Regions from separate parts of the Streptomyces sp. NPDC051561 genome, predicted to be linked through region 1. Evidence: riboswitches for the same ligand, from Rfam matches in the RefSeq annotation. Region 1 holds a riboswitch; each other region holds the start of a gene.

Region 1 (5,214 bases):
GACCGAGGGGCGCAAAGAGGCCCGCAGGGGGCGGCTGTACCTGGACGTCGCACGCAACGGCTATGCCCAGACCGTCGTCGCTCCTTTCGCCGTACGGTCCAGGCCGGGTGCGCCCGTGGCGGTGCCGTTGGACTGGGACGAGCTGGACACACCGGGGCCGACCGCACGCCGCCGACGTGTTCGATCAACGCGGCGATGTCTTCAATCTCGCGGTCGGGGGCGTAAGTAGCGGCGTCCCCGCTGGCACCGCGTCCCCGCTGGCACCGCGTCCGCGCCGGTCGTAGTTGATCACAGCGAAGTGGTGGGCGAGGAGAGTCGCGAGTTTGGTCGTGTCCGAGCGGTCTGCCAGTGCCGAGGCAACCAGGACGACGGCCGGCCCGCGGCCCGACTGCTCGAATGCGATCTCGGTGCCGTCGGCGGAGGTGACTCGGGCCTCGGCTCCGGCCGACTGCTCTCGCGCTGTTGCCATGCTTGTCTCTCCGGTTCACGTAAGGGCCGTACTGCCGTGGTGTGCGTTGCTGCCAATAGGGCCGCCGCAGTGCAGGAAACTCATCGGTGCGCCAGGCGTTCGGTGCCGAAGTCCTCGCATCTCGGAGAGGACGAACCCCTATGACGAACCCTTATCCAGAGCGGCGGCGTTCGGTGTCTTCGAGGTTGCCACCACCGTCAACACTGTCCGCTTGATCACTCGTTGGTGTTGGTGGTGCGAGCCCGCCGCACGGTGACCGCTTGATAGTCCAGAGCCGTCAGAGCTCCCGAGGAGACCGGGGCCCGTGGGGTGCGCTGGTGCTATGAACGGCTAGCGAGGTGGCGGACCGACCGGATGGTCGAGTCCTGGAATCAGGTCGCCGCGTGGCCCGCATGCGCTCGCGACCAGCGCGACCGCATCCCGCTTGAACTCTTCTGAATACCGGGCAGTACCCACCAGAACACCTCCTGACCGGATCCCACAATCCGGCTCTCAAGAGATGTCCACAATCCGTGGCAAACCCCAGTATTCACTTGCTCCCGTACTACACCCGGTGAATCACACCGGCCTCGGTCGGTGCGGAGCCGTGTCGGGTCGACCGCTGCGCGGTCGGGACCGGGTGGCACACCGAACTCCCCTGCCGGCGGGGCCTGTTCTCGCGGCCTGTGCACAGTGTGGGTGGACTGCTCGCCGGAGTGTGGCCCAAGGCCTGGACAGGGCTGAAAAGTGCCCGTTGTTCGCTGGAGGTTCGCTGGACGGCGCCAGCCGGTTCCGTCCGCAGATCCCTGTCGTTTCGTGTGGTGCCCCGAGTGCGAACTCCCGTTCGTGAAGGAGGTACATTGCGTAGCGACCACCGCGGGAGCTCGGGAGTAGCCGGGCTGAGAGGGCGGACGGGAGTTGTTTGCTCCCCTTTCCGCCGACCGCATGAACCTGGACCGGGTAATGCCGGCGTAGGAAGGGTGTTGACGATGGATCCTGCCGTCATATCCGCTCAGCGCGGCGCTGCCGTCTCCCGTGATGCGGTGGCGGACGTGATCGCGTCGCTGCGGGCCTCCGCACCCCTCGTGCACTGCCTGACCAACGTCGTGGTGTCGCAGTTCACCGCGAACGTACTGCTCGCCGCAGGGGCCACCCCCGCGATGGTGCACAGCGCGGAGGAGGCCGGAGCACTGGCCCGGGTGGCCGGGGGTGTCCTGGTGAACCTGGGGACGGTGACGTCCGTGACGGCCGAGGCGATGCGTGTCGCGGTCGGGGAAGCGGGAGGGGCCGGGCGGCCGTGGGTGCTCGACCCGGTGGCCGTCGGTCCGCTGCCCTGGCGCACCGCACTCGCCCGTGAACTGCTGGACAGCGCGCCCCCGGCGGTCGTTCGCGGCAATCCTTCCGAGATCCTGGCGCTGGACGGCGGCCCGGGCGGGCGCGGCGTGGACAGCACGGACGTACCCGAGGCGGCACTCGCCGCGGCCACCGCGCTGGCCAGGCGTTACGGCTGCGCGGTGGCGGTGAGCGGCCCGGAGGACGTCCTCACGGACGGGACGCGGGTGGTGCGCCTGGCCAACGGGCACCCGCTGCTGCCTCTGGTGACGGGAACGGGCTGTGCGCTGGGTGCTCTGGTGGCCGCCTGTACGGCCGTCACCGGCGACGCGCTGCTGGCCGCCGCTGCCGCGACCTGTCTGCTCACCGTGGCCGCGGAGGACGCCGCTACCCGCTCTGCGGGGCCCGGCACGTTCGCGGTCGCACTGATCGACGCTCTGTACGAGCTCGGCCCTGACCGACTCACCGAGGCAGTCAACCTGCGCTGAGCAGGCGGGTGTTGAGGGGTTCTGTGATGAGCGGCGGCCTGGACGCCACCCGCTGAACAGCCTGCGCCCGCCCGGGGGGCGACCCCGACACCAGCCGACCTCCCCTCCCCCACGCTCCCGCCTGTGGACGACTCAAGGTTCCTGCACGCCAGGGCCCTTCCTTGCCCTGTGCCTCCCGATGCGCTTCCCATGCCCCCCCCGGCAGGGAGACCACCAAGGACCCACCCATGCGACCTTCTCTCGACCTGTCCCTGTACCTCGTCACCGACACCCGCCTCTGCGGCGACCGTGGTGTCGCCGCCACCGTGGCAGCCGCCGTCAAGGGCGGTGTCACCGCTGTCCAGTTGCGCGATTCGGACGCGGACGCCCGCACGCTGTTCTCGCTCGGCCGGGCGATCCAGGCCGAGCTCGTCGGCACCGGCGTCCCCCTGATCGTCAACGACCGCCTGGACGTCGCGGTCTGGCTGGACGCCGACGGCGTCCACCTCGGGCAGCGGGACGTCTCCCCCGAGACCGCCCGGCGCCTGCTCGGCCCCCATGCGTACGTCGGCCTGTCCGTCAGCCGCCCCGAGCAGCTGGCGCACGTGCCGGACGCCGTCGACCACCTCGGGGTCGGCCCGGTGTTCCCGCAGTCCACCAAGCCCGACGCGGACGCCCCGCTCGGACCGGGCGGCCTGGCCCGGATCGTCCGGGAGAGCCTGCTGCCCTGCGTGGCCATCGGCGGCATCGACGTGTCCGAGGCTGCCGCGGTCGTGAGAAGCGGTGCGGCCGGGATCGCCGTCGTCAGCGCGGTATGCGGGCAGCGCGACCCCGAGGCCGCAGCCCGTTCCCTCGTCCACGCCCTGCGCCAGGAGGTCTCCTCGTGACCACCCCGCCCATCGCCCTCACCATCGCCGCCAGTGACCCCTCGGGCGGCGCCGGGATCCAGGCCGACCTGAAGGCGTTCTCCGCGAACGGGGCGTACGGAACGGCAGTCCTGACGGCCCTGACCGCGCAGAACACGCAGGGCGTCACCGGCATCCACACCGTGCCCCCGGCCTTCGTCACCGAGCAGCTCGACACTCTTTTCGCCGACGTCCCGGTGGACGCGGTCAAGATCGGAATGCTGGCCGACGCCGCCCTCGCCGCGGCCGTCGCGGACGCCCTGGAGCGGCACCGCCCGCGCTACGTCGTCCTCGACCCCGTCATGGTCTCGACCAGCGGTCACCGCCTTCTGGAGACCGATGCGGTGGCGGTGCTGCGGGACCGTCTCCTGCCCCTCGCCGACCTCATCACCCCCAACCTTCCCGAGGCCGGTGACCTTCTCGGCGCCGCCGCCGCAAGGAACCGCGCCGAGGCCGTCGAGCAGGCCCGCGCACTCCTCGAAACCGGTGCCAGGCGCGTCCTCCTCAAGGGCGGCCACCACACGCACGACGCCGAGTCCGTCGACATCCTCGTCGACAGTACGTACAGACCAGACGTGACGTACGGCACAGACGTGACCGAGCTGTCCGCACCCCGCGTGAACACGCGCAACACCCATGGCACCGGCTGCACCCTCTCCGCCGCGATCGCCGCCCTCCGCCCGCAGCACGACGACTGGCACACCGCTGTCCGCGCCGCGAAGGAGTACCTCACCGGGGCCCTGCGCGCGGCCGACACCCTGCGTGTCGGCCGCGGTCACGGCCCCGTCCACCACTTCCACCAGTACTGGAGCTGAGCCCCATGACCACCACCTTCTGCGACGAGCTGTGGATGGCCACGGCCGAGATACGTGCGGCCATCGACAAGCTGCCGTTCGTCACCGGCCTCGGCGACGGCACCCTGGACCGGGAGAAGTTCGTCTACTACCTGGCCCAGGACGCCCACTACTTGCGCGACTACGCCCGCGCGCTGGCCAGCGCAGCCGCGAAGGCGGACCGGCCCGAGGACATCGCGTTCTTCGCGCAGCACGCCCACGACGCCATCGTCGTCGAGAGCTCCCTGCACCAGAGCAACGTCGTCGACGTCGATGCCTGGACCCCCTCCCCCACCTGCACCGGATACACCTCCTACCTGCTCTCCGTGGCCCACACCCAGGGCTATGCCGAGCTGGCCGCCGCGGTACTGCCCTGCTTCTGGATCTACGCAGAGGTGGGCCGGGCGCTGCTGGAACAGGCCGGCGACCTCGCCGCCCACCCCTACGGCGACTGGATCGGCACGTACGCCGACGAGGAGTTCGAGGCCGCCACCGCGCACGCCCGAGGAATCGTCAACCGGCTTGCGGACCAGGCCGACCCGGCCACCCGGGCACGGATGCGTACGGTCTTCACCACCGCCTCCACCTGGGAGTGGATGTTCTGGGACGCCGCCTGGCGCGTCGAGTCCTGGCCTTTCGGGACCGCTCCCGCCCAGGATGCGGAGCCCGCGAAGTGACGACCGGCACCGAACCCACTACCTCGGGGCCTGCCCCGGCGAACGAGGCGCCGCTCACCCTCGACCAGCCCACGCCCAAGGTCCTGTCCGGCTGGGACCAAGGCACCTTCTGGGCAAACCTGGGAGTGAGCCTGCTCGGCTTCAGCGGCATGCTGGTCGTCCTCGACCCCCTGGGCACCGGCAGTCCGACCCTGTCGTTCGCCGCCGCCGTCACCGCGTCCGTCGTCGGCACCCTGATCGGCACCTTCGCCCTCGGACTGGCCGCCATCACCGGGGCCCGCACCGGAGCGCCCTCGATGGTGCTGCTGCGCGGCCTGTTCGGCGCAAAGGCGTCGTACCTGCCCACCGTCCTCAACGTGCTGCAGATGGTCGGCTGGGCCGTCTTCGAGCTGGTGGTCATCTCCACAGGGCTGAAGATCCTGGCCCGCCAGGCCTTCGGGGACCCGGGGCCCGGCTGGCTGTACGTGCTCGTCGCGGGCGCGGTGACGACGGCGTTCACGCTCCGCCCGCTGGGCGCCCTGCGCATCATCCGCCGCTACGTCACCATCGCCG
Region 2 (5,214 bases), on a different contig from region 1:
GAGGCCGAGGTCTTCGAGGGTGCGGGTGGCGTCCTCGACGGACTCTCCGGTGACCTCGGGGACGTCCACCGGGGACCCCTTGCTGACCAGGAGCGCGACCGCGGTGTCCGGGGCGCGGCCGGTGCCGGCGCTCGGCTCCGTACTGATGACCGTGCCCAGCGGAATGTCCTCGCTGAACGCCCTGGTGACGACCCCCGGCGCGAGACCCGCGTCCTTGAGGGTGCTCCGCGCCCTGTTCAGCGGCATCCGCTTGAGGTCGGGAACCTTCACGATCTCCGGGCCGCGCGAGAGGACCAGCGTCACCGAGCCGTTGCTGCGGATGCGGTCGCCAGGGGCCGGGTCGCTGTCCATGACGGTGCCGCGGGTGACGGTGTCGCTGAACTTCCGCTCCACGTCCTTCACGTCGAGACCGGCATCGTCCAGCTTCTTGCGCGCGTTGCTCTCGGTCTGGCTGAGCAGTGCCGGGACCTGGGTGAACTGGCCCGAGTTGATGTACCAGACGCCGGTGCCCACCCCCAGGAGCAGCAGTACGGCGGTGACCAGGGTGAGCAGCTGCCGGCGGGACGGCGCCGGACGACCGGTCCGCCGACGGGGCGGCGCGGGCTCGTCGGGCAGCGGCATCCGCAGCCTGCTGGTGTGCTGCGCGGTGGGCAGCGCACGCGGGATCACGCTGGTGCGCTCCTCCGGATCCGTCGGTCCGGCGGGAGTCTCGGGCTTCGCCCGCGGAGGTACGACGTCCAGCTGCTCGTCGCTCAGGGCGGCCCGCGCCTCCCTGGCCTGCCCGAGCAGCTCGACCGCGTCGAACGGGCGGGCCGCCGGATTGCGGGTGGTGGCACTGGCCACCAGCTCGTCGAGTTCGAGGGCCAGCCCGGGTACCACGGCTGAGGGCGGCGGGACGTCCTCGTTGAGGTGCTTGTAGAGGACCTGGGCGGGGGTGCCGCCGGAGTGCGGCTTGGCGCCGGTCAGCATCTCGTAGAGGACCACGCCGCAGGCGTAGACGTCGGCGCGGGTGTCGGTGGTGCCGTGCTCGATCTGTTCGGGCGCCAGATAGGAGACCGTGCCCAGGACGGACCCGGTGGTGCTGGTGACCGTGTCCACGGAACGTACGAGACCGAAGTCGGCGACCTTCACCCGGCCGTCGTCCCCTATCAGGACGTTCTCCGGCTTCATGTCGCGGTGGACGAACCCGGCCCGGTGCGCGGCGCCGAGGGCGGCGAGCACGGGCTCCAGGATGTCGAGGGCGGCTCGGGGCTGGAGGGCACCGCGCTCGCGCAGGACGTCGCGCAGGGTGCAGCCCGCGATGTACTCCATCGCGAGGTAGACGTAGCTTCCGTCGGTGCCCTGGTCGAAGACCGCGACCACATTCGGGTGCGCGAGGTGCGCGATGGACTTCGCCTCCCGGATGAACCGGTCGACGAAGGACGCGTCCTCGGCGAGCGCCAGGTGCATCACCTTGAGGGCGAGCACGCGGTCGAGGCGGGTGTCGACGGCCCGGTAGACCGTGGCCATCCCGCCGACGGCGATCCGTGCCTCGACGCGATAGCGGCTGTCGAGCAGCTGCCCGACGAGGGGGTCCTGAAGGGTCGTATCCACGAAGGGAGTCTACGAGGGGTGGGGGGAGGGGCGGACGGGGTGCGGTCCCAGGTGCCGGACTGAAGCCGAGCTGTAACAGGGGAGGGGCGGCGGTGCCACAGTCCCCGCCGCCCCTCCCCCCCCTGCGCGCCCGGCCGCCCGGCTCAGAACGCCGGCCGCTCCGGATCGAAGGCCGCGACCCCCGCGCCCGGCGACGACGCCAGCGCGAAGTGCCGGCGGGGGATGCGGCCGGCGCGGTACGCGAGGCGGCCCGCCTCGACACCGCGGCGCATGGCCTCCGCCATCAGCACCGGCTCCTGGGCGCGGGTCACCGCCGAGGCGAGCATCACACCCGCGCAGCCCAGCTCCATCGCCAGCGTCGCGTCCGACGCCGTACCCGCGCCCGCGTCGAGGATCACCGGCACCCCCGCCCGCTCCACGATCAGTTCGAAGTTGTGGGGGTTGCGGATGCCGAGACCCGACCCGATCGGTGAGCCCAGCGGCATCACCGCCGCACACCCCACGTCCTCCAGCTTCCGCGCCAGCACCGGATCGTCGTTGGTGTAGGGCAGGACCGTGAAGCCGTCGTCGACCAGCACCTCCGCCGCGTCCAGCAGCTCGACGGGGTCCGGCAGCAGGGTCCGCTCGTCGGCGATCACCTCCAGCTTCACCCAGTGGGTGCCGAGCGCCTCGCGGGCCAGCCGGGCGGTCAGCACCGCCTCGCCGGACGTGAAGCAGCCCGCCGTATTGGGCAGCACCCGGATCCCGAGCCGCTCAAGAACGGAGAGGACGGACCCCTGCACGGAAGGGTCCAGCCGCCGCATCGCGACCGTTGTCAGCTCGGTGCCGGAGGCGATCAGGGAGCGTTCCAGGACGTCCAGGCTGGGCGCCCCGCCCGTTCCCATGATCAGCCGGGAGGAGAAGGGGACCCCGCCCAGTTCGAAAAGGTCGTCGGCCATCAAGGATCAGCCTCCCTGGACTGCGGTGAGTACTTCGACGCGGTCGCCGTCGGTCAGGGCGGTGTCCGTCCACCGCCCGCGCGGGACCACGGTTTCGTTGAGTGCCGCCGCCACGCCCGCCCGGGCGCGGGTGAGGGAGGCGACGAGAGCGGAGAGGGTCGTGCCGGTGGGCAGCTCGCGCCGCTCGCCGTTCACGGACACGGTCAGTACGGTCTCGGGGCTCATGCGGGCTGCTCCTCACGTACATCGGCAGGCAGGGAAGTGAACCGTCGCGGCGTGAACGGCCGCGCCTCGTGGATGAGTTCACCCGTGGTCAGCACCTCCGCCATCACCTCCCCGGTGATCGGGGTCAGCAGCACCCCGTTGCGGTAGTGCCCGGTGGCCAGGTGCAGGCCGGGCAGGGCGGTGGGGCCCAGCAGCGGGGCGTTGTCGGGGGAGGCGGGGCGCAGGCCCGCGCGGGTCTCGGTGAGCGGGAGTTCGGTGATGCCGGGGACCAGTTCATGGGCGTCGCGCAGCAGCTCGTAGACGCCGCCCGCGGTGACCGTGGTGTCCCAGCCGAGCTCCTCGGTGGTGGCGCCGACGACGAGTTCGCCGTTCTCGCGCGGAACCAGGTAGACGTGGCTGCCGCGCACCACCGCCCGAACCGTCCGGCTCAGGAACGGGGCGTACGCGGGCGGCACCGTCAGCCGCAGCACCTGCCCCTTCACCGGACGTACCGGCACGAGCACCTCGTCCGGCACCCCGGCGAGCTGCCCGCTGAGGCTCCCGGCGGCGAGCACCACCTGGTCGGCGACCAGCTCGGTGCCGTCCGCGAGCAGTGCGCCGGCCGCCCGGTCCCGCACGACACGAAGTGCGGTGACGGTCGTACGGTGCACGGTCACCCCGGCCCGCTCGCAGGCCGTCAGCAGGGCGGCGGCCAGCCGGCGGGGGTCGATCTGGTGGTCGCCGTCCACCCGCAGCCCGCCGCGCACGCCCGGCGCCAGCATCGGCTCCAGCCGGCGGCACTCGCGCCCGCTCAGCCACTCCGACTCCAGGCCGGACTGCCGTTGCAGGGCGTGCAGGTCGCGCAGGTGGGCGCGGTCGTCGGCGTCCAGGGCGACGGCCAGCGTGCCGCACGCGCGGTAGCCGGTGCCCAGGCCGGTCGCCTCCTCCAGCTCCGCGACGAAGTCCGGATAGCGGCGGGCGGAGGCCAGGTTGAGGCCGAGCAGAGTCTGCTCGCCGTAGTGGAGTTCGGTGACGGCGGCGAGCATTCCGGCCGCCACCCGGGCGGCGCCGCCACCCGGTTCGGGGTCGATGAGCGCGGTGCGCAGACCGCGCCCGGCGGCCCGCCAGGCCGTGACGAGGCCGATGATTCCGCCCCCGACGACCAGGACGTCGTAAGGCTTTCTCGGATATGTGTGCATGGGCGTCCAGCCCCTCCCTTCGCCGGCATGACCCGGATCAGGTTCGTACGGTCGGAGGCCTGGTCAGCCTCCCTCTCAGCCCGGTCGGCCGGGCTCCCGTGAGTGCGGTCTTCTATTGTTCTGGGAGTTCGGGGGCGTCCCCCGGGAATGGTTTCCGGTCGCCACCCTAGTGGTTGGCCTCAACAGGCTCTGAGGGAGCGGTCGCTGTGCCTCGTTCACTGGACGGACTCGTCCTCGCACCGGTCGCCGACCAGGCGCCGGGGCAGGTCGGTACCCGTACCCGGTTCCACTATCACGAGCAGGACGGCCGGATCTGGGCCGAGTACACGGGCGGTGACGTCGTACGCGGGCACCTGGTGGGCACGCGCGCGGGGGACCGGCTCGACTTCCGCTACGTACAGCTGAAGCAGGATGGAACGACGTCTTCTGGGCATTGTCTGTCCACGGTCACGCTCCTCGCGGACGGTCGAGTGCGGCTGGAGGAGCGCTGGGCATGGGAGTCCCAGGAGGGCAGCGGCACCAGCACGGTCGAGGAAGTGCCCGCCGGGTGAGGCCCCGGCCGAGGGGGCCTGTCCCTGACGGTCTGTCAGATACGTAAGGTGGTCGGGTGAGCGAGCAGAAGCGAATCGTCGTCGTCGGCGCGGGCATGGCCGGGGTGCAGACCGCTGTCGCCCTGCGCGAGCAGGGCTTCGCGGGGTCCCTGGTACTGATCGGGGCCGAACCGCACCAGCCGTACGACCGGCCGCCGCTGTCCAAGGCGGTACTGCTCGGCAAGGCCGAGGGCTCGGCCTTCGAGGTCGACTTCGCGGCGCTCGGCGTGGAGCTGCGCCTCGGCTGCGAGGTGACGGGGGTACGTCCCGCCGACCGCGAGATCGACACCCTGACCGGCCCGCTGCCGTACGACACCCTGGTGCTGGCCACCGGCGCGGACCCCCTCACCCTGCCCGGCACCGTCGGCGTCCCCGGCGTCCATCTGCTGCGCACCCTGGACGACGCGCAGCGGCTGCGGCCGGTGCTGGACGCGCAGAGCGAGGTGGTGGTGGTCGGGGCGGGCTGGATCGGCGCCGAGTTCACCACCGCCGCCCGCGAGGCCGGCTGCAAGGTGACCGTGGTGGAGGCCGCCGACCGGCCGCTCGCCGGGACGATGCCCGCGCAGATCGCCGCCCCGATGGCCGCCTGGTACGCCGAGGGCGGAGCCGAACTCCTCACCCACGCCCGGGTCGCCTCCGTCGAACCGGGCGCCGTCGTCCTCACCGGCGGCCGCCGCATCCCGGCAGGCG
Region 3 (5,214 bases), on a different contig from region 1:
TTGGCGACCGTTCCCACACTGCTCTGGGCGATCGAGAAGAGCAGCAGCAGCGGCAGAGCGGCGCCCGCATAGGCCAGGACCAGGGTGTTCACCACCGAAGCGATGTGGTCGCGGCCGATCCGGATGCCCGCCCGGTAGAGGGCTCGCGGGCCCATCCTCGGGTCGGCCTGGTGGAGTTCCCACACCGCGGAGGTCTGGGTGACCGTGACGTCGTCGAGGACACCGAGCGAGCCGATGATGACGCCGGCGAGGAGCAGGCCGCTCATGTCGATCGACGGGTAGAGGCTGTGGATCAGCCCGGTGTTGTCGTCGATGTTGCCCGACAGGAACGCCCAGCCGATGAAGAGCGAGCCGAGCAGCCCGATCAGCAGCAGCGAGATCAGCGTGCCGATGACGGCCACGGAGGTGCGGGCGGTGAACCCGTGGCAGGCGTACAGCGCGATCAGCATGATGGCGCTGGCCCCGACCACCGCCACCACCAGCGGATTCGACCCCTGAAGGATGGCCGGGAGGATGAACAGCGTCAGCACCGCGAAGGAAGCGACCAGCGCGACCAGCGCCATCAGCCCCTTCATCCGGCCGACCAGCACCACCGCCACGGCGAAGATCCCGGCGAGCAGGGTGAGCGGAAGCTTCCGGTTCACGTCGATGACGGAGTACTGCAGATCCTTGGGCGCGTCGGGCGCGTACGCGACGACGACTCCCTGACCCTGTTTCAACTGCCGTGGGGCGCCGGGCTGGACGATCTCGGTGAAGGTGCGGCCCTTGTCCGCACCCGATTCGACCTCGATCGTCGCCTTCTTGCAGGTTCCCTTGTCGGGCGCGGCGGAGGGGCCGCCTCCGCCCGGGTCAGCGGTTCCGGTGCCGGGGGTCTGGGGGGACTGCGGGGCGACATTGGCGTCCTTGCAGTCGATGTTCTGGACCTGGACGACCTGCCCCTTCTCGGTCTGCCGGTCGAAGCCGACCCCGGTGCGCTCGTGGGCGGGCGCCCCTCCCGGCCAGAGCATCGTGAGCCCGACCAGAACCGCCGTGGCGAAGGGGATCAGCACCGCCGCGATCACCTTGCGCAGGTGCTTGGAGACGGGCGCCGCAGGGCCGTGACTGTGGCTGTGGCTATGCGAGGGAACAGGTGGGACGGGGGGCTGAGGGGGCGTCTGCGGGGACGGGTCGTGTGGGGGTGGCTGCGGTGGGGTCACCGACCGATCATCGCAAGAACGGCAGGGGCCCTCTGTTCAGCGTGGCCGGGATGGCGTTAGCGTGGGGCAAAACCTTTGCACACGCGGGAGCTCGGAGCACCGGGCTGAGAGGGCGCTGACCTCCGTACACATGCGTACGGACAACGGCTGCGTCGACCGCCGAACCTGTTACCGGGTAATGCCGGCGTAGGGAGTAGGTCTCATGACCACGATGGATGCACGCACGCCTGCCCACGGCGAGAACCGCCGCGACAACGCCGCCGAGGGTGAGCGGAAGCCCGGCTGGCACAAGGGATACGTCGACGGCTCGCGCCCCGACCTCCGGGTGCCGGTCCGTCAGGTGCACCTGACCAACGGCAAGGACGTGACGCTGTACGACACGTCCGGCCCGTACACCGACCCGTCGATCGAGACGGACGTGCGCCGCGGACTCGCACCGCTGCGCGAGAACTGGATCATCAGCCGGGGCGACACCGAGGAGTACGCGGGCAGGCCGGCCCGCCCCGAGGACGACGGCATCAAGCACACCTCGCCGCGCGGCGGACTCAAGAACCTGGACGCGGTCTTCCCCGGCCGCCCCCGCCAGCCCCGCCGGGGCCGCGACGGCCGCGCGGTGACCCAGCTCGCGTACGCACGGCGCGGTGAGATCACCCCGGAGATGGAGTACGTGGCCATCCGGGAGAATGTTGCGCCCGAGGTCGTACGGGAGGAAATCGCCGCCGGGCGCGCGGTGTTGCCCGCGAACGTGAACCACCCGGAGATCGAGCCGATGATCATCGGCAAGCGGTTCCTGGTGAAAGTCAACGCAAACATCGGCAATTCCGCGGTCACCTCCTCCATCGAGGAGGAGGTGGACAAGATGACCTGGGCGACCAAGTGGGGCGCCGACACGGTCATGGACCTCTCCACCGGCCGCAACATCCACACCACCCGCGAGTGGATCCTGCGCAACGCGCCGGTCCCGATCGGCACCGTCCCGCTCTACCAGGCACTCGAAAAGGTCGACGGCCGCGCCGAGGACCTGACCTGGGAGATCTACAAGGACACCATCATCGAGCAGGCCGAGCAGGGCGTGGACTACATGACGGTCCACGCGGGCGTGCGTCTCGCCTACGTCCCGATGACCGCGCGCCGCAAGACCGGCATCGTCTCGCGCGGCGGTTCGATCATGGCAGCCTGGTGCCTGGCGCACCACAAGGAGTCGTTCCTGTACGAGAACTTCGAGGAGCTCTGCGAGATCCTCGCGGCGTACGACGTGACGTACTCCCTCGGCGACGGACTGCGCCCGGGCTCGATTGCGGACGCCAACGACGAGGCCCAGTTCGCCGAGTTGAAGACGCTCGGGGAACTCAACACGATCGCCAAGCGTTTCAACGTACAGACCATGATCGAGGGCCCGGGGCACGTCCCGATGCACAAGATCAAGGAGAACATCGACCTTCAGCAGGAGATCTGCGAGGAGGCGCCGTTCTACACGCTCGGCCCGCTGACCACCGATGTGGCACCCGCCTACGACCACATCACCTCCGGCATCGGCGCCGCGATGATCGCCTGGTGGGGCACCGCGATGCTCTGCTACGTCACCCCCAAGGAGCACCTCGGGCTGCCCAACCGGGACGACGTGAAGACCGGCGTGATCACCTACAAGATCGCCGCGCACGCCGCCGACCTGGCCAAGGGGCACCCGGGCGCGCAGGAGTGGGACGACGCGCTGAGCGACGCCCGCTTCGAGTTCCGCTGGGAGGACCAGTTCAACCTGGCCCTCGACCCGGACACGGCGCGGGAGTTCCACGACGAGACGCTTCCGGCCGAGCCGGCCAAGACCGCGCACTTCTGCTCGATGTGCGGTCCGAAGTTCTGCTCGATGAAGATCTCGCAGGACATCCGGCGGCAGCACGGCGGTACGCCCGAGGAGATCGAGGCGGGCATGGCGGAGAAGTCCAAGGAGTTCGCGGCGGCGGGCAACCGGGTCTATCTGCCGATCGCCGACTAGTTCTCCCGTACAGGAACGGGCTGCTCTCGTGCGAGAACTGACGCTTCCGGTGCGAGAGTCGATGCTTTCGTGCGAGAACTGACCTTTCCCGTGCGAGAACTGACGTTTCACGTATGCGCGTCGGCGGCCCGCGATCGCCGGTCGGAGTGGTTACTCCGGCTTGTGGTCCGGGCCGCCGTAGTCCGGGCTGGAGAAGTCGGGGCTGGAGTAGCTGGGACGGGTCTTCTGGCCGTTGTGGTGGTTGTTCTCGCTGGGGCTGGAGAAGTCCGGGCGTGAGTAACCGAGACCGGGGATGCGGCCGGGCTGCCTCGGCGGTTCGGTGACGGAGGGCTTGGGCGGTTCGGAGAGGGCGTCGCGCAGGAACGGGACGATGCCCCGCTCCAGCAACGCATGCGTCCAGGCTTCCCTGGCGCGGTCGACCTCCTGGGTTCCGTTGTCCTGGTGGCCGACGGCGAGAGCGGTCGAGCCGTTGCGCAGTGCGGTGAAGAGCAGGCCGATCGCCGCGGCGAACAGACCCGCCGCGGTGAGCGCGCCGAAGACCCAGCCAGCCGTCAACAACGCCTCGGCGACGGCGTTTCCGGGCTTGATCATCCTCAGGAGGTAGCCGACGAGGAGCAGCGTCACCGCGGCGATACCGGCCAGCACCGGTGTCATGACGGCGACCACGGCCACCGCTCCCGCCCCGGTCGCCTCCGCGTTCTCGCCCATGCCGGGCGGGAGCAGTGCGCCCGGTATGGGCAGTGCGGGGCCGCGCAGCTCGCCGCGCACCTTCACGTAGTGGTCGTACTCGGCCGAGGCGTGACCGGCGATGATCTCCCGCGCGTTGAGCGCTGCGGTGCGCAACTGCTCGGTGGTCAGGCGCTGTTCCAGGTCGGCGAGATCCGGGCGTTCGTGCGCGGTGCGCAGTGCGGCGTTGAGGGTCCGCTCGAACTCCGGGCGGTCCTCGGCCAGCAGGTGCGGAGCGCTGTTCATGTGCATCCCCCGATGCTCCGTAGGGCCGGGTTGCCCGCTTCGGTGGGGCAGTTGGGCGGAAACGGAGGAGAGCCTGCTACGGATAACCCGATGGTAGAGCGCCTACGGCACGGGGTGACAGGGGGTTTCCGGAAATTGGTCCGGCGCTGGGAGCGTGTTCGTAGGCTGTACCTCTTCCCCCGTCACGCTCCGTCATTCAGGGGGAGTTGGACGACCAGCAGCTTTCCGGCCATGGTCACTCCGCCGTCCATCGCGATCGCCAGGCCGTCGGCGTACACGTGCGGACCCTCGACCACCGGCCCCGAGCTGCCCTCTCCGTCGCCGGAGTCCTCACCGCCGACCTCCCCGAGGAGGTACGGAATCGGGCTGTGACCGTGGACGATGCGCTCGCCGCCATATGCGCCGAGCAGTTCCCGTACGGCGTCGGACCCGCCTTCGTCACGGAAAGCGAAACGCTTGGTGAATTTGCGGAAAACGTCCCAGCACTCGTCCGGATCGTTGCGCGTGAGGATTTCGTGCACCATGTCGTTGACGTCTTCGATGGTGTCGCCGTAGTCCAGGTAGGCGGTGGTGTCCGAGTGGGTCAGGAGATGCCCGTCCTCCAGGGCCACCGCGTCCAGCCGTGCCATCCACTGGAGGTGTACGTCCTGGAGGCGCTCCATGTCGTGCTTCTGGCCGCCGTTGAGCAGCCAGGCGGCCTGGAAGGTGGCGGTGCCCGCGCCGGAGTTGACCGGGGTGTCGCCGAACCGGCGGGCGCCGAGCAGCAGCAGTTCGTGGTTGCCCATCAGCGCCTTGCAGTAACCGCCGGCCGCCGCAGCTTCCGCGGAGAGCCGCATCACCAGATCGATGACACCGATGCCGTCCGGGCCACGGTCGGTGAAGTCGCCGAGGAACCAGAGCCGGGCGTTGCCCGCGGCCCAGTGGCCCTCGTCGTCGATGAGGCCCTGCTCGTGCAGGGCGTCGAGCAGCTCCACGAGATAGCCGTGCACATCGCCGACCACGAACAGCGGGCCGAGGCCCTCTCCGTCCTGCTCGGCGGCGAAGTCGGGCTGT

The links. Region 1 has a riboswitch for thiamine pyrophosphate ahead of thiM (hydroxyethylthiazole kinase). Riboswitches for the same ligand answer to the same signal wherever they lie in the genome.
Region 2: another riboswitch for thiamine pyrophosphate. It lies ahead of thiO (glycine oxidase ThiO); the one in region 1 lies ahead of thiM (hydroxyethylthiazole kinase).
Region 3: another riboswitch for thiamine pyrophosphate. It lies ahead of thiC (phosphomethylpyrimidine synthase ThiC); the one in region 1 lies ahead of thiM (hydroxyethylthiazole kinase).

What each region holds. Positions count from the first base shown of each region.
Region 1 covers NZ_JBITDM010000035.1:27,785-32,998, forward strand. The annotation lists gene ligD (non-homologous end-joining DNA ligase) at 1-229, shown strand, start outside; TPP riboswitch at 1,315-1,444, shown strand; gene thiM (hydroxyethylthiazole kinase) at 1,438-2,268, shown strand; gene thiE (thiamine phosphate synthase) at 2,496-3,134, shown strand; gene thiD (bifunctional hydroxymethylpyrimidine kinase/phosphomethylpyrimidine kinase) at 3,131-3,967, shown strand; gene tenA (thiaminase II) at 3,973-4,662, shown strand; gene ACIA73_RS39175 (purine-cytosine permease family protein) at 4,659-5,214, shown strand, end outside.
Region 2 covers NZ_JBITDM010000003.1:56,143-61,356, reverse strand. The annotation lists gene pknB (Stk1 family PASTA domain-containing Ser/Thr kinase) at 1-1,593, opposite strand, end outside; gene ACIA73_RS08280 (thiazole synthase) at 1,737-2,531, opposite strand; gene thiS (sulfur carrier protein ThiS) at 2,538-2,756, opposite strand; gene thiO (glycine oxidase ThiO) at 2,753-3,934, opposite strand; TPP riboswitch at 3,932-4,044, opposite strand; gene ACIA73_RS08265 (hypothetical protein) at 4,141-4,485, shown strand; gene ACIA73_RS08260 (NAD(P)/FAD-dependent oxidoreductase) at 4,581-5,214, shown strand, end outside.
Region 3 covers NZ_JBITDM010000010.1:41,530-46,743, forward strand. The annotation lists gene ACIA73_RS22475 (YibE/F family protein) at 1-1,196, opposite strand, end outside; TPP riboswitch at 1,270-1,406, shown strand; gene thiC (phosphomethylpyrimidine synthase ThiC) at 1,399-3,189, shown strand; gene ACIA73_RS22485 (hypothetical protein) at 3,340-4,167, opposite strand; gene ACIA73_RS22490 (metallophosphoesterase) at 4,344-5,214, opposite strand, start outside.